Regions from separate parts of the Negativicoccus succinicivorans genome, predicted to be linked through region 1. Evidence: a T-box and tRNA genes for the amino acid it is inferred to sense, from the RefSeq annotation. Region 1 holds a T-box; the other holds one or more tRNA genes.
What was found. A T-box is a leader RNA that pairs with one kind of tRNA and senses whether it is charged. The one in region 1 lies ahead of thrS (threonine--tRNA ligase), so its partner is inferred to be a tRNA-Thr.
Positions count from the first base shown of each region.

Region 2: it has a tRNA-Thr gene. The T-box ahead of thrS (threonine--tRNA ligase) is inferred to sense a tRNA for this amino acid. The anticodon was not compared.

Region 1 covers NZ_JAHAJN010000008.1:932-9,357, reverse strand. The annotation lists gene radC (RadC family protein) at 1-620, opposite strand, end outside; gene KIB08_RS05170 (Maf family protein) at 620-1,189, opposite strand; gene KIB08_RS05165 (DUF4321 domain-containing protein) at 1,189-1,458, opposite strand; gene KIB08_RS05160 (hypothetical protein) at 1,458-2,165, opposite strand; gene KIB08_RS05155 (HAD family hydrolase) at 2,167-2,895, opposite strand; gene KIB08_RS05150 (HutP family protein) at 3,070-3,501, opposite strand; gene thrS (threonine--tRNA ligase) at 3,510-5,417, opposite strand; T-box leader at 5,456-5,661, opposite strand; gene KIB08_RS05140 (coenzyme F420-0:L-glutamate ligase) at 5,691-6,416, opposite strand; gene KIB08_RS05135 (hypothetical protein) at 6,416-7,012, opposite strand; gene murI (glutamate racemase) at 7,020-7,763, opposite strand; gene KIB08_RS05125 (acyl-CoA thioesterase) at 7,760-8,179, opposite strand; gene KIB08_RS05120 (hypothetical protein) at 8,245-8,426, shown strand, end outside.
Region 2 covers NZ_JAHAJN010000003.1:58,188-66,613, forward strand. The annotation lists gene KIB08_RS02560 (TonB-dependent receptor plug domain-containing protein) at 1-666, opposite strand, end outside; tRNA gene KIB08_RS02565 (tRNA-Thr) at 1,396-1,471, opposite strand; gene KIB08_RS02570 (TAXI family TRAP transporter solute-binding subunit) at 1,813-2,775, shown strand; gene KIB08_RS02575 (DUF1850 domain-containing protein) at 2,776-3,318, shown strand; gene KIB08_RS02580 (TRAP transporter permease) at 3,302-5,251, shown strand; gene KIB08_RS02585 (RNA polymerase sigma factor) at 5,481-6,062, shown strand; gene KIB08_RS02590 (SDR family NAD(P)-dependent oxidoreductase) at 6,086-7,027, opposite strand; gene KIB08_RS02595 (hypothetical protein) at 7,198-7,773, shown strand; gene argH (argininosuccinate lyase) at 7,805-8,426, opposite strand, start outside.

The sequences.
Region 1 (8,426 bases):
ACCGGTATGTTTAAGACTTCACCGGCGGCGTTAAACCGCTCAGTTAATGCGATATCCGCCCCGGAAGGAGTCGGATCACCGCTCGGATGATTGTGCACCAGGATCATCGCCGCCGCGTTCCAACGAATCGCATCTTTCATCGCCAGTCGCACATCGGCGACGCTTTGATCCAAACTGCCGCGCGACTGTTCAATCGCGGCGAGCAAACCATTTTTCGTGTTCAGATAGCAACAGTAAAACACTTCCTGCGGCAAATCCCGCAACTGCGGCAGAAAATACCGCGCGACCGCATCCGGATCGGAAAAATCGCTGCGCGTTTGCGGTTTACGTTGCGCCAGACGTTTCCCCAATTCAATCGCAGCGCAGAGAGTCGCCGCTTTGCTGACGCCGATGCCTTTGACCGTCAAGAGATCCCGCCAATGGAGTGAGCCGTAGCGCGACGGATCGCCTCCGATCCACTGGTCTTCGACCGCGCGCGCGAGCTCAATCACCGACTGACCGGGAATCCCGCTTTTTAAGATCAAAGCGATCAGCTCCACTTCGGTCAGTTTCTCCGGCCCCTGCGTCAAAAGCTTCTCGCGCGGCCGCTCTTCCGCTGTCAAATCGCAAATGCGTGCCATTACCATTCCACTCCGTTTTCCGTGAGCAGCCGATATGTCGCGTGCAATGGCAAACCGACCACATTAGTGTAGCTTCCGGCGATGTCGGAAATCATCAGCGCCGCCGTTCCCTGAATCGCGTAGGCACCGGCCTTATCCGTCCATTCGTCGCCGGCCAAATACGTTTCCAGCAACGCTTGCGGCCAGCGTTCCATCTTGACTTCGGTGGTTATCGCCCGCGTGATCGCTTCTCCTGAAGGCAAAAGTAACGCCAGTCCCGTAACGACATGATGCGTCCGGCCGCCGAGCGCGGTAAGCATAGTCTTCGCCATCTCCCGATCACGCGGCTTACCGAACACCGTATCATCGCAAACCACCAGCGTATCCGCGCCCAACACCGCCAGCTGCGGCATGTGAGAGATCGCCGTGCCGGCGCGCGCTTTGCCAAGCGCCTGTTCTTGCACCAAGGCCGCCGGGGCATGCTCGCTTCGGTTGCGTTCCCGATACTCCGGCGTAATCGCGGTAAAATGAGCGCCCGCCCTTGTCAAGAGCTGTTTACGGCGCGGTGATGCCGATGCCAAAATCCACATCAGATCCTCCGAAATACCCATACGGCAATAATCATGCCGATTACGCTTAATAAGTTCGGCGCAAATCGAATGCCGAAATCAATTTCAAGTATCAAGAGATTTAAATGAATATTTTGCACGTCAAGCAAAGTATACTGCCGAACGAAGTACGGCATGATGCCGGAGAAGGAGACCGACCCCAGAAGATCCGCCAAAATCCCGCCCAAAAGCGCTCCGACAAAAAGGAATAAAAGCAGCATCAAGATGCCGCGAGTACCGCTCCAACGCATCACTTCGCCTGCTTTCTTGCGGCTTTCAAACGCTCGACTTCATCCATACGTTTGCTTTCGTCCAAGAGCACATGGTAGGTGGTTTCCTCTTCGGTGATCCCCACCCGCCCCGGCAAGTATTCATTCAAGCCGAGCAAAAATTGCGGTTCCGCTTTGAACAACGCGCGACCGAATTGCGGTTTTTTACCCGGTCGCGGAATTTTACAGAAAAGAGCGTACAGAAGGCGGGAATCCAAAAGCGAATACCAACGCCATTTGTAGCGGAACTTCACGTTATTGGCGACCCGCGCTTTGTGCGTATGCACCCCGTAAAGGCAGTCGTACGGAATTTCCGTGCGATGCATGCGAAACCAGGTGCGATATTCGCAAATCAGCGCCGTATCGGTCAAACACAAGTGGTAACTGGTAAGCGCCTGTCCCAGCAAATAGTAGATCGCGAACAACACGAAAACAATGCTCGCGTAATCAATGCTCCCCCAGAAACTTTGCGTCGCCTGATAATGATCAATCATGCGCCCCAGAGCCCAGATGAAAAATACCGCCACCAAAAAAGCGACGCCGATCACCGGCCAACGACTGCCCGAATTGTCCGACTCATCTTCATACATCGGATCCCCTACCACCGATAATATCTGTTTGGGAAAAACGGGATTGTCAGTCGTCCCGCGACGTTCTTCCGTCATTTCCGGTTCCCCATTCTGATTCATGCTATTCTCCTTTTCCCGCTACCGGATGCATAGGCGGCTCTTCCGTGTCCGCTTCATCTAACAGTTGTTGAAATGCATCCGCCGGGATTAATTCCGGCAACGCCCGCCACGGCTCATACCCTTGCAGTTTTTCCAAACTGCGTGAACCGGTAGCGACCGCAATCGTATACGCGCCGATTTTTTTGCCGCACTGAATATCGTGCTCCGTATCACCGATGATAAATATTTTTTCCAGTTCCGCGCCCCACTTGGCCCGCGCCAACGCGTCGGCGCGCCGTGCGACATCGATACGATTGAAATCATCGCCGGCAAAACCGCTGTAATCGAAATCAAAATAGCTCGCCAAACCGTAATGGGTAAGCTTGAGTTCCGCGCCGCGGCGACTGTTGCCCGTCAAGAGCAGCTGATCATAATCGGGCATACCGCTGAAATACGCCAGCAATTCTTTGACATACGGCAGAATTTTTCCTTTCGTTTCCTGCATATAGTAGAGCAGCGTTTCTTCGTATTGACGGCTGAATTGATGCACGTCGTCAAGCGTCGGTTCTTTTTGCAGCGCGTGCCGCAAAATTTCACGGCAGATAAAATTATCCGTGCGTCCTCCCGCATCAAATCGGGGTAATGTCGCATCCGGTCCCATCATTTCCGTCAGGGTGTGCTCAATCGCAAGAAAACCGGCATGGCCGGTATACACAAGCGTCTGGTCAATATCCCAAAAAAGTACGTTCATGCCGTTCCTCCCTATCGATTGGCGCTATTACGGAAAATAATATCTTATTTATTTATTATAGCATAATCAAATCCCATCAGCGCCTGTGATGTGGTGAAGAGCGAAGGTGTACAATACGCTTCTAAAAATGATGGCGACAAAAAGAGACATGCCTTGGCATGTCTCTTTCTATTTTCAGATATTGTCATACACGGCGCGATGCGCGATGCCCGCCACCACTTCGTTAAAGTGCAGCACGCCGACAGTGCCGTAAATAGCGACAACAAGATGATCGCCTTTGCGAGCAATGGCGATTTTACCGCCGATATTTTGGCCGAGCGCTTTCATTTTAATCGCCTCGACTGCCGACTGGACCGCGCCGACGACAGCGCCTTCACCGACGTGGGTATCGGAAACAATACCCGTGCGCTGGGCGGCTACCACCGCATGCTCAATCAGTTTGGGTAAAATCGTGATAAACACGCCGCCAAAATCCACCGCCGCCGTTTTAAAACCGGCCTCGGAAAATTCTTTACGCAATGTGTTTTCTTCCGCGCGTGAAGACGTGAGCGCCAACTTCATGGCCACACGACCGACGTCACTGCTGGAATATTCATGGGCCCCCATAAGCGACCTCAACCTTGCCGTTCGCGAACCGCTTTCTGCAAGTCCGCGATAAAATCTTGCAGCACCACATCGTTGGTTTCTTCGCCCGCGCGGTTGCGGATTGAAATCGACTGCGCTTCCACTTCTTTATCCCCCAAGATCAACATGTACGGTACTTTTTCCAATTGCGCGCCGCGAATTTTGTAACCGAGCTTTTCGTTGCGTTCATCCGCCTGCGCTCGCAAGCCCGCCTGATTGAGTTGACGGGCCACCTCGTTAGCGTACTCCAGATGACGTCCCGCGACCGGAATGACCTTCACCTGTAGCGGAGCGAGCCAGACCGGGAATTTGCCGGCGTAGTGTTCAATCAAAATACCGATGAAACGTTCGATGCTGCCGAAGCCGGCGCGGTGAATCATGACCGGACGATGTTTTTCGCCATCTTCGCCGATATACGTCATGTCAAAACGTTCCGGCATCTGCATATCCAACTGAATCGTGCCGCACTGCCAGGTACGTCCGAGCGAGTCTTGAATGTGGAAGTCCAGCTTCGGTCCGTAGAACGCGCCGTCACCGGGGTTGATCTTGTACGCTACGCCCGCGGATTCGATCGCGTCATGCAAAACGGTGGTCGCCAGTTCCCACAGATCGTCATCGCCCATCGAATCTTCCGGACGCGTGGAGAGTTCCACATGGTATTCCAAACCGAAAGCGGAGTAAATCCGATCAAAAAGTTCGAGTACTTTCAGTACTTCTTCTTTCATCTGGCTCGGCAAAATGAACAAATGCGCATCGTCTTGCGTGAAGCAACGAACACGGAACAGGCCGTGCAGCGCGCCGCTCATTTCATGACGATGCACCAAGCCGAGTTCGGCGACCCGCAACGGGAAATCGCGGTAGCTCTTCGGCGAATCTTTATAGTACAGAATACCGCCCGGGCAGTTCATCGGTTTGATCGCGTAATCTTCTTCATCAATCTGCGTGAAGTACATATTGTCGCGGTAATGATCCCAGTGACCGGAACGCATCCACAGATCGCGATTCAAAATGACCGGAGTGGAAATTTCATCGTAGTCGTATTCGTGATGCAGCTCTCGCCAAAACGCCAGCAGCTCGTTGCGCAAAACCATTCCTTTCGGATGGAAAAACGGGAATCCCGGGCCTTCCGGCTGGAAGCTGAATAAATCAAGTTCTTTGCCCAATTTACGATGATCACGGCGTTCCGCTTCCGCCAGCACGAACAGGTAATGATCCAATTCTTCCTGACTGCCGAAGGCGGTACCGTAGACACGTTGCAGCATTTTATTTTTTTCATCGCCGCGCCAGTAAGCGCCCGCGACGCTCATCAGTTTGAATGCTTTGACTTTGCCGGTCGAAACTACGTGCGGACCCGCGCAAAGGTCGGTAAATTCGCCCTGCGTGTAGAAAGTAATGGTTTCGTCCGCCGGCAGATCGCGGATCAGTTCTTCTTTATAAATCTCTCCCTCTGCTTTGAAGTGTTCCATCGCCGCGTCGCGTTTCATCACTTCGCGCACGAGTTTGTGGTTTTCCTTCACGATCTTTTTCATTTCTTTTTCGATCGCGGGGAAATCTTCCGGCGAGAACACATGCTCGGTGTCCATGTCATAGTAAAAACCGTTATCGATCGCCGGTCCGATCGCGAGTTTCGTGTCCGGCCACAGGCGCAAAATCGCCTGCGCCATAATATGCGCCGCCGTATGACGGATCGCGTGCAAGCCTTCCGGGCTCGCGCCGTCAAAAAATTCGACTTGCGCGCCGTCGACGACCGGACGCGACAAGTCCGTCAACTCACCGTCGACTTTCGCGACAACCATTTTTTTCGCCATGCTGTTGCTGATCGCTTTCGCGACATCCAGCCAGCTGCTTTCGTTTGCTACCTCGCGCACGCTGCCGTCCGCCAAATGAATTTTTGCCATAATATCTGCTCCTTTTGCAATAAAAAAACTTTCGCCCCAAATGGGACGAAAGTTAATTCGCGGTTCCACCCAAGTTAATCCGTACGGATTCTCTCGATTGTGATAACGGGTCTGCCCGGCCGTTCATTTCCGAACGGCGACTCCAAGGCGGTAACAATCACTGTGGTAACGAGCGCTTGCAGCCGTGACGCTCTTCTCTTGAGTTACCGGGCAATGACGGTCATGTCCTTTTCGTGGTCATTGAAATCTTTTGATATTGTCAGTATTGTACGTCTATTTCTGTGATTTGTCAAGCGGCGGCAATGGCGGCGGTAATGTATCGGTGAACGAATCTTGCGGAAGTGTCGGACGTACTTTGCCGCCGGAGTAGTTTTGAATGACGACAATCGGTGTTTTTTGGCTGGCGTTGCCGAACGGATTGTCGATCAAAAGTCGGGCGATTTCCTGTGCGTCGATACCTTTGCTCGTGCCCAGTACCGCGCTTTTCTTCAAATCATTCACATCCGCAATCACGGCGCCATGGCAACCGAGGCGGTCAGCGATTTCATCGCAAACCGCATCCGTTTCATCCGGACCGTACACGATGCATTTGTCAAACGGAGGCATCGTTCCCGTGACATCGTCAACGAGGGATGCCTGCCGGCAGTGCGCATACCATACGCCGCGTTTGCCGAACAGTTTCGCGATAAAGCCAACGATGAACCAAAAGAGCATCCGCCATTCGCCTTCCGCGTCCATCGCGGCCTGCATGCCGTAAATAGTCGACATCGAACCTTCCGCCGGCACAAAGCGATTCATCAGTCGCGCCTGCCAGGAAACTTTCACATCTTCCGGACGCACATAGCGACCCTGCGTGATCGCGACTACGCTTTCCGCCACGCACACTACATCATGCGGTCCGATCAAAAAATGCCCGTATTCATATACGACATCGGCGATGTCGTCCGCCGCCGTCAAAATACGCGTCGGGATTGGGATGAGTTTCATCTGTTCGTTCATCAGCGTACCCCTTTCTCCTGCAACAGCGCCTGGCGCAAATTCGTGCCGGAAACAAGGAAGCGGGTGCGTTCATAGCGGGCATCGCTGCGTCCGTACACGTTGTAAACCACATCGATCGGAAATTCTCCAAGATCACCAATAGCTGTAGCGATCGGACCGTCCAATGAACGTAAAGTAACGACAATGGTCAAGAGCGCGTCTTTTTTACGCGGCACAAGGTACGCTTCCCAATACCCGTCATCGCGCGGTTCATCCGCTCGCGATAAGAAGGCCTCCACGCGTAATGACGGATACTGTTCCTGCGGTAAATAGGCGCGCGGGAAGCAATCCATCACGGTCCCCTGTTGGCGACCGATATTGCGTAATGCCGCTTCGATTGCAAACGTCACTGCCTTTGGCGTCACCTTCGTAACGACCAGCGGCGGTTCCGGAACAGCGCGACGATAGCCTTTGCGTTCACCGCGACGCGCGCCGGGGAAGAACACCTTCCACTTCGCATCGCCCTGCCGCGCCGCATGCAGCGCCGCCAGCAACTGCACAACGGCGATAATAACAAGAACGGCAATAATTATATTTAATACATAATAGCCCCACATTTTTGCTTCACTCCTCGATCGTCACTTGGCGGGCCGCGGCGTTCGGTCCGAACAAGCGGGAAACCCACATGGCCGCACGGCCTTCCTGCGTAAATGTATACTCCGTTCGCCCGCTGCCTTGCGCCTGCTCGCCCAACGCGTGGCGAGCCGCTTTCGCTGTCGCCTGCGCCGGATCAATAAATCGGCACGACGGCGAAAGTTCCTGCCAATCGCTTATGACCAGCGGATAATGCGTGCAGCCGAGAATCGCCGCATCACATTCAGAAAGCAACGGACGGCATTCTTCCAGCAGCTGCCCGATCTCTTCACGGCGATAGTGTTCAATCGCCGAGGCCAAGCCGGGACAGGCGTGCGCCACCACATCCACTGCCGGATAACGCTCGGCCAGAGATTGTTGGTAATTCCCCTTGGCGATCGTCGCCGGCGTCGCGAACACGGCCACACGTTTTTCCGCGGGCAACAACGCGACATCCGTCTGCATGCCGATCACCGGCATAGACAATTCGCGTCGCAACAAATCCAGCGCCTGCACGGTAATTGTATTACAGGCGACCACCAGTCCCGTCACTTCACGCGCCAACAGCCATTTCCCCAACTGCAGAGAGTACTTTTTAATTTCCTCCGGCGTTCGCGTGCCGTAGGGATTGCGCGCGGTGTCGCCCAAGTAGAAAAAATCCGCCTGCGGCATCGCCTGCCGCAACTCTTTCAATACGGAAAGACCGCCCACGCCGGAATCGATAACGCCGATCATTCGGCATCTCCCGGTTCGATCATCGTTTGCAAACGTTCATAGTATTTCATCGGCAAGCGTATGATTTTGCCCGTTTCGACCGATGTAAACGTACCTTTCGTCTTGCCCGTGACGATGGTCGCGCCGTCCTTCGGACGCACGATTTCATACGCGAACACGATTTGCGCCCGCGTCAGCTTGACGATTTTCGCATGAACTTCAAGCTCATCATCATAGTAAGACGAATGGTGGTAATCGACTTCCACATGCAAAATCGGAAAGACGATTTCATCGCGTATCATGTCGCCGAGCGGAATTCCCGCCTGACGAAAAAACTCCACACGCGCGGCTTCAAACCATAAAATATAGTTGGCATGGTGCGTGACCTGCATGCCGTCCGTGTGATAAAAACGTACCCGTACGGGATAGGAAAACATACTCATCATCCTTTATTTCTTATTCATACTCATAATACTATTTATTGTAGTCGCGCGCCCGCGGAATGTCAAAGAAACTTGCCGTTTTCTCGGCGCTTGCGTATACTGGAAACAAAAACGAGGAACTTGCCATGATGATTATTTGTCCGTATTGCAAAAAAGAACTGACTCTTTTTCAAAGTCAGGTGGAACGTCGGCGCGGACGCATTCGCTGTGTCGGTTGCAGCGCCGTGATTCCCTATGATCT
Region 2 (8,426 bases), on a different contig from region 1:
CTGATCATTGCCGAAATACTCCGACCACTGTTCACCATCGATCGTGTCTCGATCGGTATGACGGAGACGCACCCCTACGGTAGCGGCCAGTTTCCCTTGCCGTCCGGTATCGTAATGAACCCACTGCGTATGGCCCGTGGATGCGTATTCACCGCCGATGGCGCCGCTTGGCGCGGTCGATTTTTTCGTGATGATATTAATCACGCCGCCCATCGCATCCGATCCGTACAGCGCGCTCGACGGTCCGCGGAGTACTTCAATTCGTTCCACTTGTTGCAAATTGATTCGCTCCATAGCACGCGCAGTGCCTAAGCCGGCGCTCGAGGACTCGTTCGCCAGTTTGCGGCCATCGACTAAAATCAACGATTTGTTCGTGTCCATGCCGCGAATCATTACATCATGACCGCCACGATCGATCTTTGTCTGCATGATATTAGTATAGTACGAAAGCGCTTCGCGAATATTCGACGCACCGCTTTGCCGGATCTTCTCGCCATCGATAACCTGCGTCGCCGCCGGCACTTCTTTCGTCGCATTTTGCGTGCGTGTAGCCGTGACAACGATATCTCCGATGTCATATACCGGTGCATCTGCCGCCATGGCAGTCATACATCCCAAACAACACGCTGCCAAAAGCGCAGCCTGTCGACGTGCCAATTTGTTCATTGTTTCCCTCCGTCAATGAATGTAAAAATATTTTTGAATCCTTTTATCATTATATACTGTTTTTCATCAAAGTAAATATGTTTCTATAACTCTAATTTTATTTTTTGTGTATATTTTTTTGTGGCATAGATCATTGTAATTAAGCGTATAAATCAATATATATATCTATTTCATTAAAGTATTTTTTCGCACAAATGTAAACTATATCATTTTTTTGAAATCCTATTTAATATCATCGAATATCATCTGAAAATTTTTGTACTATGAATTTTATCCATACTAAAATATAAAAACTTCCCGCAAAACTCTCGGAAAGTTGTTTTTTATCCGGAACCGGCAATCGGACTTGAACCTACGTGTGCATTACGAATGCGCCGCTCTAAAATGAAATAAAAACTCCCCGCAAAATCTAGGGGAGTGCTCTTTTCATCTGAAGCCGGCAATAGGACTTGAACCTACGTGTGCATTGCGTCGCGCCACTCTAAAATAAAAAGCTCTCCACAATAGAGGAGAGTTTGGTTTAATGTGGAGCCGGCAATACGACTTGATCCTACGTGTGCATTGCGTCGTGTCGTTCTAAAGTGAAATAAAAAAACTCTCCGAAATATCTCGAAGAGTTATGTTTTATCTGGAGCCGGCAATACGACTTGAACCTTCGTGTGCATTGCGTCGTGTCGCTCTAAAGTAAAATAAAAGCTCCCCACAAAAAGCAGGGAGTTTAATGTCATATGGAGCCGGCAATAGGATTTGAACCTACGACCTACGCATTACGAATGCGCCGCTCTACCAACTGAGCTATGCCGGCATCGACTTGATTAGTATAGACGATACCCGCCGCTTTTGTCAATAGATGACAAGTATTTGATCAATGGTATTTTTATTTATTGTTATACCGGTTCCTGCACGCTTTTGCGACGATACATTTTACTGTATACATAATTCATGCGCATTACAGTTGCAACCTGCGTTTGATAATGATACAATGATGGCAATTAAAAAATTGGCAACGAAAACTTAACATTTCGTACCTTGGGGTATCGAGTCGGCAATGGCGTCGGCGTGCTCAGTGAGCCGCTGTACGCAGCTCGGAGCGTAAGCTCCTTTTTTTATTGCCGAACCCCCACAAACCAAGAAAGGATGATTAAAATGAAGTTTTCCAAAATGACGACATTGATGATGGCCGCCGGTCTTTCCGCGGTGGTCGCATTAGCCGGTTGCGGCGGTTCGGGCGGTGCCAAACAGCAATATTTGAATATCGGCACGGGCGGCACGGCAGGTACTTACTACCCGCTGGGCGGTGCGATGGCGGAGTTATTCAATAAAAATATCGCCAATGTCAATGCGTCCGCGCAAAGCACCGGGGCCTCTGTCGCCAACGTCAATATGCTCAAAGACGGCTCGCTGGATTTGGCGCTGATCCAAAACGATATCGCCTACTATGCGGCGAACGGCCTGGAAATGTTTGACGGCAAAAAAGTTGACAACCTGCGCGGCATAGCGACGCTGTATCCGGAAACGGTACAGATCGTAGCGTTGGAAAAATCCGGCATCAAATCGATCAATGATTTGCGCGGCAAACGCGTAGCGGTCGGCGCGGCAGGTTCCGGCACGGAAGCGAACGCGCGGCAAATTTTGAACGCCGCGGGCATTGAATACAGCGATATCCAAGTGCAATACCTCTCGTTCGGTGAAGCGGCCGGCGCGCTCAAAGACGGTAATGTCGATGTCGCATTCGTCACGGCCGGTTTCCCGACAGCCGCCATCCAGGATTTGGCGGTATCGAATCAGATTTCCCTTATTTCACTTGATGCGGCGGTGGCCGACCAGCTCTTGCAAAAATATCCGTACTATACTAAGATTTCCATTCCGGCAGGTACGTATAATGGCGTAGCCGGCGATACGCTGGCCGTCTCGGTACGCGCGATGATCGCGACAACAAGTAAACTCTCCGATGAAATGGGCTACAACGTTACCAAAGCCATTTACACGAATCTCGACAAGATGGCCGCGGCCCACGCGGTCGGCAAGATGATTACCAAAGACGCCGCGCAGGACGGCATGTCGATTCCGATGAACGCCGGGGCGGAAAAATTCTTTAAGGAGAAATAATTGCAACGCTTACTCATCAAGCGACCGTTCTACCTATTGGCATTGTTGAGCTTTGCTTTGGTGGTGACGATCGCTTGGTGGTCGATGCGGCCGGCGATTTTTCTGACGGCGGGCGACGAATGGCATGACTTGGGTCATGCGTACAGCGGACGCTCCGTCGTTATTCATTATCGGCATTCGGTCCAGCAGACCCACGTCTGGGAATATTTGACGGTAAATGATACCGCGGACGGTTTTATTTTGCGGGCAACCAAGTACAAATCCTACGACGTGGGTTTGCCTTTTTTGCCGAGTGAAGGTAATTTTCGAAGCGACGGCGAGTATTTTTATTTGGATGATATTAACCGGGTTCTGCCCCGCCCGCTGACGTTACGGACGGGTTTGGGGACGGAACTTACCGTTACGTTGCAAACGACGTACGCGCTGTATCAACGACATGCGCCGGGCACATTGGTGACATTGTCCGTCACCCCGCGCTGGCGCAGCTACTATGAGCATTTCAACCATTGGTTAGGAGGTGAGAGAAATGGCAGAAGAACGTAAGGTTCGTTCAAAACAAGATGACGCCGTGTCGCAAGAGGCGGTCATGGCGCTGGAAAAAGAAAATCGCGTGGCGCAATATCGCGGTCACATCGCAAAACTCATTTCTTTCATCGCGATCTGTTTTTCTCTGTTTCAATTATATACAGGTATTTTCGGTGTACTTGACGCGCAATTACAACGCGCGGTGCATTTAGGTTTCGGATTGGTGCTGGTGTTTCTCTTATATCCGACGCGCAAGACCTGGCTGAATCGCGCGAGCATTCATCCGCTGGACGCGTTTTTAGCGCTGCTCGCGGCAAGCGGTCCTTTGTACATCATCACGCAGTATCATGATTTAGTATTGCGAGCGGGCAATTTCAATACGCTGGACATGGCGGTCGGCTCAATCGGCGTGCTGCTCGTCATTGAAGCGGCGCGGCGCGTGGTCGGCATCCCGATGGTGTCGGTGGTGCTGTTTTTCATCGCCTACGCCTTTGCCGGCCCGTATATCCCCGGCATTTTGGGGCATCGCGGCGTGAACTGGGACCAGCTGGTCGGCCATTTGTATTTTACGACCGAAGGCATTTTCGGAATTCCTTTGGGCGTTTCGAGCACTTTTATTTTTCTCTTCATTTTATTCGGCGCCTATTTGGAGTCGACCGGTCTCGGTCACTTCTTCATTGATTTGGCAAATGCCGTCGCCGGCTGGGCGCGCGGCGGTCCGGCGAAAGTCGCCGTGCTGTCGAGCGGCTTGATGGGCACGGTATCGGGCTCATCGGTCGCCAACGTCGCCGGGACAGGTTCGTTTACGATCCCGATGATGAAAAAACTCGGCTACCATCGTGATTTTGCCGGCGCGGTCGAGGCGGCCGCTTCCACCGGCGGACAGCTGATGCCGCCGATCATGGGCGCGGCGGCGTTCCTGATGGCGGAGTTTGTCGGCGTACCGTACATGGAAGTCGTCAAAGCGGCGACAATCCCGGCGATTTTATATTTCCTCGGTATTTGGCTCGGCGTTCATTTCGAAGCGCGGCGGGAAAATCTGCAAGGCTTGCCGCGGGAAAGTCTGCCGAAATTCGGTGTGATCTTCCGTGAGCGCGGGCATTTGGCGTTACCGCTGGTCGTCATCATCGGTCTTTTGGTCAGCGGCTACACGCCGATGCGCGCCGCGTTAATCGGTATTTTCCTGACGGTCGCGGCGGCGATGCTCCGCAAAAATACGCGGCTCTCATTCATTGAAGTCGTGCAGGGTCTGATCGACGGCGCGCGCAACATGCTTTCCGTACTCGCGGCGTGCGCGGCGGCAGGCATTATCATCGGCGTGGTCACCAAAACCGGTATCGGTTTGAAGATGGCCTCCGCCTTGATCGATCTCTCGGGCGGCGTTTTCCTCGCCGTGCTTTTCTTCACGATGCTGACTTCGCTCGTCTTGGGCATGGGTGTTCCGACGACGGCGAACTACGTTATTACTTCGACGATTGCCGCGCCGGCATTGGTACAACTCGGCGTGCCGGTGCTCGCGGCGCATATGTTCGTCTTTTACTTCGGCATTGTCGCCGACGTGACGCCTCCGGTCGCGCTGGCCGCGTACGCGGGTTCGGCGATTGCGGGCGGTAACGCGTTGCGTACCGGCGTGCAGGCTTCGAAGCTGGCGATCGCCGCGTTCCTGATTCCGTATATTTTCGTCAACTCACCCGCGATGTTGATGATTGATACGACGATTCCTAAAATTCTCATGGTGCTGCTCACTTCCATCATCGGCATGGTCGCGATCAGCTCCGCGATGATCGGTCACTTCGTCGTCAAAGAGAAAGCATGGGAACGCATTCTCTTCATAATCGGCGGTCTGTGCATGATCGATACGGGGGCAACGACCGACATGGTCGGCATCGTTCTCCTCGCCGTTCTGTTTTTCCTGCAATGGCAACGCGGTCGCAAACAGGCAAACGCCTAAAACAAATACAAAAAGACGCTCGCTCGAGCGTCTTTTTTGTTGCCGGAAAATCAGGCTGTGCATGGTGTCTGAACGATTTTTTCGGCGAGTCGCAACGACTCGCTTGGGAGTGTGTTCCGCTTACACGGCAGCGCTCATTGCCCGCGCCGGCTCGTTTTTTGCGCCGCGGTACGCCCGCGCGTTACAGTAGACATGCGCAAAAAACAAGAGGCCTCGGAAATGAGACAACATGAAAACTTCCTATCTGACCGCGAACGACATCGACCTAGTGACCGCGGCGCAAGCCGGCGACACGCTTGCCGCGACCGTATTGTACCGCCGCTACCTGCCGCTTATCCACGCGACCGCGCGAACCTTTTTCACGCGCGATCGCGACGAGTTGCTCGCCGTCATTCGCTTCGCTTTTTGGAAAGCCGTCGGCCGCTACGATAAAAGTCGCCGCGTGCCGGTGGCGGGATATTTGAAAACGCAGCTGCGTTACGCCGCCTGGAATGCCTGCGCGAAACACACCCGCACGGAGCAACGGGAAAACGGCGGCGACACGGATACTTTGCCGCTTTCCGCGCCGCCGCGCGAACAACCGGACGCGACGTACGCCAGAAACCAACTCTATCGCGCGTTGCATGCCGCGCTCCTCACCTTGCCGCAACGTCAGCGCCACGTGATTTACGGTTTATTCTTTAGGCAACAAACGCGCGGCGAACTCGCGCGGGAGCTTCATTGCACACCGCAAGCGATCAGCGCGCTCAAACGTCGGGCACTTGACGCGTTGCGTCGAAAACTCGCCGCGTACGCGCCGGACAAGCCATAAAAAAACGGCCTTGCGGCCGTTTTTTATTCCTTTTGCAGCGACTGTAAGCCTTCCTGCCACGTCACTTGCGGTCGCCAGCCCCAAAGCGTGCGGGCGCGATCGGCCGCCAAAACGGAGCGGCGAATATCGCCTTCGCGCGGTCCTTCGATCGCGATCGGCGCGTCGGACTCAAACACGTCGCAAATTTTTTCATAGATATCGAGAATATAAATTTCTTCTCCCGAACCGATGTTGACCGGCTCATTCGCCGGCTTTTCCTGCGCCATGACATTCGCCCGCACCACGTCATCGACATGCACGTAATCGCGCGAGCAACCGCGCGGCATATCGGGATACGTAAAGAGGACGGAAGGACGATCCGCGCGCACATTATTCACGAAGATCGGAATCACGCCGCATTCACCGTCGGGAATCTGCCGCGGTCCGTACACATTCGCGTAACGTAAAATCGTGTACTCGTAGCCGTATTTTTCCTGATAATTCGCCAAATACTGCTCGCCCCCGTACTTGTGAATGGCGTACGGAGAAATCAACTGCGGCGGGTCGATTTCCTGCGATTTTTCATCGCCTTCGATGATTTTGGAAAGCGCGCCGCCGGACGATACGTAAATAATATTTTTTACGCCGTATTCCCCCGCCGCCAACAACACGTTCAGCCAGCCGCGGCCGTTGATATCGAGATCACGAAGAGGATCCGTGACGGAATCGGCCACGGATTTTTGCGCCGCGTGATGGTTCACCACATCGGGGCGCACCTCGGCGAATATCTCGCGCAAGGTTTCGCGATCGCGAATATCCGCGTGATAAATCGTGACATTGGGCGCGTCTTTAATGGCCGCGAGGTTTTCCATCGTGCCGGATGAAAAATCATCGACAATCGCCACCCGCCAACCTTTTCGCGTATATGTTTCGGCGATATGCGAACCGATGAAGCCCGCGCCGCCGGTCAATAAAATAGTAGGCATGTTTCCTCCTTTACGTTGCTTTTATTATGGGCAAAAGCGCGGACCATGTCAAACGGAAACCGCTTTTTTCGCCGAAAAAATCCCATAAATATTTTTCGCATTGACGCGTTACGCATAACTTGCTACCATACGAATAGAACATATGTTCGGTTTGTTTGGGAAAGGATTTCGTGATTGATTTGCCAATGTTTGACTCGATGAACGCGCCGCTCTCGGAACGGCCGGAGGCCATCGCCGCGGCGTGTCCTGTTTATACCGACGCCGGTGATTGCGTGCGCGTGTATTATCCCGACGGCGCTACGGAAGAGCTCCCCGTCACGCTGACGACGTGGCTGCGCCGCATGACCAAGCGGCAGGCTACCAGTCCGCGATTATTGCGCGGCGTATTTCAAAAACGCGCGTTGTACCGTCCGCTCGTGCTGCCGCCGACGGTGCTCGTGCCGCTGAAAGTGCGCCGTCCGAAATGTCCGCGTGACGCGACGATCGGTTACATCAATGTGCTTTGCGTGAAGCAGGTGGAAAGTGGTGCTTGCGCCCATGAATCCTCCGTACTGCTGCACGGCGGCGCGCGCTTGACGGTGTATTGGCAGCCCGCGACGGTGCGGCGCCACTTGGAAGAGGCGCTGGCGTTTTTACCGCAACCGGCCGCCCATCCGCTCTACCCCGTCGCCTTGCGTCTCGCCGAAGCGCTGCAGATTTTGTGTCGCCCGCAGGAAAAAGCGGAACCGCCGCATTTTCCGGAATAAAAAAAGACTGTCCGCGGACAGTCTTTTTTGTTTACGCGAGCGGCAATGTCGCTTTCTCGGCGCGTTCCGCCTGGATTTTTTCGTACACGGCGAGCAACTTGGCGGCGCCTTCGAGTTGCCGCGCCACGCGCGCCGGCGCCGTGCCGCCGTGCGTATCGCGCGCGGCGATGCACGCCTCAATCGAAATCGCGTCCAAAATATCCTCATCGAACGCCGGACTCCATGTTTTGAATTCCGAAAGCGTCAGATCCGTCAATACTTTATTGTTTTCAATGCAATAATGCACCGCTTTGCCCACGATCGCGTGCGCTTCGCGGAACGGCACGCCGCGTTTGGCAAGGTAATCCGCCATGTCGGTCGCGTTGGAGAAATCATCATCTAACACGGCGCGCATCCGTTCCCGATTGACTTTCATGGAACGCAGCATATCGGCGTAGACCCGCAGCGCGAAACCGAGGGTCGCGACCGTGTCAAACACGCCTTCTTTGTCTTCCTGTAAGTCTTTATTGTACGCGAGCGGCAAGCCTTTCATTACCGTCGCCAGCGCAATGAAATGACCGTAAACACGGCCGGTTTTGCCACGCACGAGTTCACTCACGTCCGGATTTTTCTTTTGCGGCATGATGGATGAGCCGGTAGTAAACGCGTCGGAA